Regions from separate parts of the Paenibacillus favisporus genome, predicted to be linked through region 1. Evidence: riboswitches for the same ligand, from Rfam matches in the RefSeq annotation. Region 1 holds a riboswitch; the other holds the start of a gene.
The links. A riboswitch is a leader RNA that binds a small molecule or an ion and turns the genes downstream of it on or off. The one in region 1 is predicted to bind FMN.
Positions count from the first base shown of each region.

Region 2: another riboswitch for FMN. It lies ahead of ribD (bifunctional diaminohydroxyphosphoribosylaminopyrimidine deaminase/5-amino-6-(5-phosphoribosylamino)uracil reductase RibD); the one in region 1 lies ahead of ABID47_RS27880 (DMT family transporter).

Region 1 is NZ_JBEPLV010000007.1:340,776-342,977, forward strand. Features, by position in the region: gene ABID47_RS27880 (DMT family transporter) at 373-1,329, opposite strand; FMN riboswitch at 1,457-1,619, opposite strand; gene ABID47_RS27885 (S-layer homology domain-containing protein) at 1,847-2,202, opposite strand, start outside.
Region 2 is NZ_JBEPLV010000001.1:579,218-581,419, forward strand. Features, by position in the region: gene ABID47_RS02775 (peptidylprolyl isomerase) at 1-369, shown strand, start outside; FMN riboswitch at 554-725, shown strand; gene ribD (bifunctional diaminohydroxyphosphoribosylaminopyrimidine deaminase/5-amino-6-(5-phosphoribosylamino)uracil reductase RibD) at 1,140-2,202, shown strand, end outside.

The DNA.
Region 1 (2,202 bases):
ATTTTATATACATGCAAGCGTGATGCAGATTTCACGTCTTCAGATCGGAAGGTTCGTGCCCCATGGATCCGAAGAAACCAAACCTCTTCATTCCGAGGAAACCGCATACCCCTTCACGAAAAAGTACGGAGGGGCTGACGGACGCATGCGGCTAAAACGTGTTCTGCAAGCGCTTTCCGTAAAATGTATGAGGGATCGCTTGGAAATGATGACTGATTTATTTTTTAAATGTGCTAAAAAAAAGTTACTGAAATCCTTCGCACGTTTGCCCTTCCCTTCCAAATAAAAAACGGTCCCTGCCATCAGCAGGAACCGCTTTTCAAACCTATATCAAATTGCGTCTTCAAATCCTGGACTGGCTGCTTGTAAGCTTTAAGCCGCGCTCTTGCGGGAAATCGCGAACAGCGCCGCCCAGATCAGGATAAATCCAAGTGCCTGCGTCAGCGTCACAGCCTGATGAAATACGATCCAGTTGATCAGCACGCTCACCATCGGGAAGCTCAGTTCCGCCAGTGTCGCCACCGATGCTTTCGTCGTCGTCAGCCCTTTATAGTACACCATCAAGCTGAACAGCCCCGGCAGAAGCGCCTGCCCCAACATGTTGATCGACACCGCAGCCAGCGTTCCCCCGTCGGTATGCACCTGCCAAGGATCTCCCTGATTGATGGTAATCCCGATCAGCAAAGGCAGCGCCAGGATGAAACGCAGCGAAGTCACCGTCTCATACTCCATTTTTCCGACCATCAGACGACCCATGACTGTGGAACCGCCCCACAGTGCTGCGGCACCCAGCGAGAACAAGCTGCCGACCTTGACGAAATCATTTACATGCCCGAACGGAAACGTGAAGCCGAAGGTCAGCAAATACGTTCCGGCCAGCGCCACGATGAACAGCCAGGTGAAATGCTTCGGAAGCTTCTCACGCAGCAGCAGTTTGGCCATAAGAATGGCGAAGATCGGCTGCAGCTTCTGCAGCAGAACGACCGCGTTCAAGTTCCCGGAAGACAGACCCTGCGTAAACAGTATGGTTGCAATCGCCGAGCCGCCCCACGACAGGAAGAGCAGCGCGCCGATATGGCGCAGTTTCAGGCCTTTCAACTCGCCCCGATGTTTCCACAGCATTGGTGCGACGAACAGCACCAGCAAAATATGCTCGATGAGCACGATCTGCGTTGCCGTCATATGTTCTTTGAGCAAAATGATCCGGAACAGCGGATCCGCTCCCCACAATGCTGCGCCCAGCACGACCAGCCAAAAGCCGGATTTGCTGCGTTCGGCCTTCCCGCTTGCCGCGGGCCGGACCTTGATATTGCTGCTTACATTTTCCATACTCCAGTTCCCCTATCCCTGAATACGGAGTCAACATTGGAAAACCCCCGAGATCGACATCAATCGACACATCGGGGGTTGATCAAATAAGCTTGCGGAAATGTCAAAATTTCGCACACGCCTATTCTTTGATCTTCTCCCATCCGGACTTTACCGTCGGCCCTGGATTTCCACCAGGTCAGTCGCCGCCTTATTGCTAAAGCTGCGAGTCGCGGGCTTGACGCCGTCTTCATTATAAGAAGAGGACGCTCACCGCCGGTCAGGAATTTCACCTTACCCCGAAGATCCATATTCATTTATTTTTATTTTTTTCATGCAACTTACATTGTTTTCATCATTATAGCATAAATGTATCCAAAAGTGTTTCAGTTTTTTAATAGCTTTTTATTTCCATGGATTAAAAATTTGGATATGGGGCTGGAGATGGACAATTTTCGGGATATCCGCAGCCATTTAAAATGACAGACATTTGGCATTGATGAGCCTGAGCAAGCACTGAACGGACTCGCGGCAGCACTTATCGCTGCTCAAGCACCGACAGGATCACGGCCACCGCTTCAGCCCGCGTTGCATGCGCGTTCGGGGCGAACAGGCTGCCCGCTCTTCCATGCATGATTCCTTTATCTATCGCTGATGCAATATACGGCTTGGCCCAGGCCGGAATTTGACCGCGGTCGGCAAATTTCAAACTTCCCGCACCGCCCGGTGTTCCGGTACCGAGCGCCCTGACGGTCATCGCCGCCATTTCGGCCCGGGTAATGAGCCGGCTCGGCCCAAACGTTCCGTCGGCATAACCGTTCATGATGCCGTGCGACACCGCATCCTGGACCGAAGACAGCGCCCAGGCTGGAATCTTCTTCGCATCGGAAAAAG
Region 2 (2,202 bases), on a different contig from region 1:
AAAGACGCTCCGAACACGGTGGCGAACTTTGAAAAATTGGCAAACTCCGGTTTCTACAACGGTCTGGTGTTCCACCGCGTCATTCCGGGATTCGTTGCGCAGGGCGGATGCCCGAACGGCTCCGGTACCGGCGGCCCTGGCTACACGATCAACTGCGAAATCAACCCGAACAAACACGAGCGCGGATCGCTGGCGATGGCACATGCCGGCCGCAACACCGGCGGAAGCCAGTTCTATATCTGCTACCAGCCGCAGCCGCATCTCGACGGACAGCATACCGTATTCGGCAAAGTGACGAAGGGCATGGAATACGTCGACGCGTTCCAAGGCCGCGACGTGATGAAGACGGTCGAAGTATACGAAGCTTAATCTGCGAGTCGCGCACGATTTATCAGCCGCTTTCCCTGTTTCAAAGAGGGACAAGCGGTTTTTTGTTCTGGGCTGGGAAAAGGGGCGTATTGATTTTTTGCGGAGGCAGTGTTAACATTTCCTAGTATAGATGGGGCTTCCACTAGGCAGCCATTCCATCTGGCAATTGTATATTGATATTGGTTATATCCTTCGGGGCAGGGTGAAATTCCCTACCGGCGGTGATGACGCGGCAGCCGATCAGTTTTGGCGCCCGTCTCAGTCCGTGACCCGGACGCTTTGTTTGACGCTGAGCGTACGGTGGACCTGGTGCAAATCCGGGACCGACAGTATAGTCTGGATGGGAGAAGGAGAGAAAGTGTGCACTTCAGTTGGGAGTGCAGCTGTCCAATAAGATGTCACGTGTACGTGGTTGTTTTCACATAGTAGATGGTTGTCCCTGGAGGGACGGCTTCTGTTTACTGATGACTTTACGCTACCGATGACTTATTTGGCTGATCTTGATTTTTGGGATTCTGCAGCCTTATTGGAGTGTATCTGACTTGTCTCTCACAGCCCCGAGGATGGTTTAAGCCATCCCGGGGCTTTTTGCTTTTTTTACAAAGACCTGGGGGCCCCGCTAAATGCCGGTTTAAACAGCGCGGAGACAAAGCAGCGCATGGTAAGGTGATTTACCATGGAAATTCCAACATGCGAAGTATCCGTAAAGCGCCCGAAGCCGAGACTTAGTTTTGAGGGGATGTCCCGATTCCGAACAAGGGGGGAGATGAATGGACGGCATCATCAACGATGAATTTTATATGGCGCTTGCGCTCGATATGGCGGAGCGGGCACAGGGTCAGACCGGAATCAATCCGGTTGTCGGCTGCGTCGTCGTTAAAGACGGGGCTATGGTTGGGCTTGGCACGCATTTACAGCGGGGAACCGCCCATGCGGAAGTACATGCGCTGAACTTGGCGGGTGACCGTGCGGAAGGGAGTACGGTCTACGTAACGCTGGAGCCCTGCAGCCATTACGGAAAAACACCGCCCTGCAGCGAACGCCTCATGCGCGAGAAGGTGAAGCGGGTCATTGTGGCCTGCGAAGATCCCAACCCCCAGGTGGCGGGCAGAGGAATCGAGCTGCTCCGGCGCGGCGGGATTGAGGTAGAAGTTGGGCTGCTCGGTGACAGGTCCCGCCGCTTGAACGAAAAGTTTATCAAGTATATTACGACCGGGCTTCCCTATGTGACGGTCAAGACAGCAAGCACGCTGGACGGGCGCATCGCGGCCGAATCGGGAGACAGTAAATGGATCACGAACGAAGCGGCCCGGGAGCAGGTTCATACGCTCCGCCACCGCCATCAAGGGATTATGGTTGGCGTAAATACGGTGATCGCGGACAATCCGCAGCTGACCACCCGGCTGCAGGGCGCCATCGGTCTGAATCCTGTGCGGATCATCGTCGATTCCTTGCTGCGGATTCCGCTTGAGTCGAAGGTGGTTCGGGATGGAGCTGCGCCGACCGTCATTTTGACGACGGAACGCGCCGATCTGGATAAGGAGGAAGCCCTTAAGAAGATCGGTGTAGAAACGATCCGCTGCGGATCGGGCCCGCAGGTCGATCTTCGCCTGGCGATGCAGGAGCTAGGCAGACGTGAGATCGGCTCGATTCTGGTGGAAGGCGGCGGCCGGCTGAACGGTGCCTTGCTGGAGGCCCGGCTGATCGACCGGATCGTACTCTATTTCGCACCGAAAATCGTTGGAGGTCCGGCGGCCCCCGTCAACTTCTCGCTGCGAGGCGCCGACAAGATGGCGGACGCCGTCCGGCTAGAAGACGTAGAGACCGAAGTGC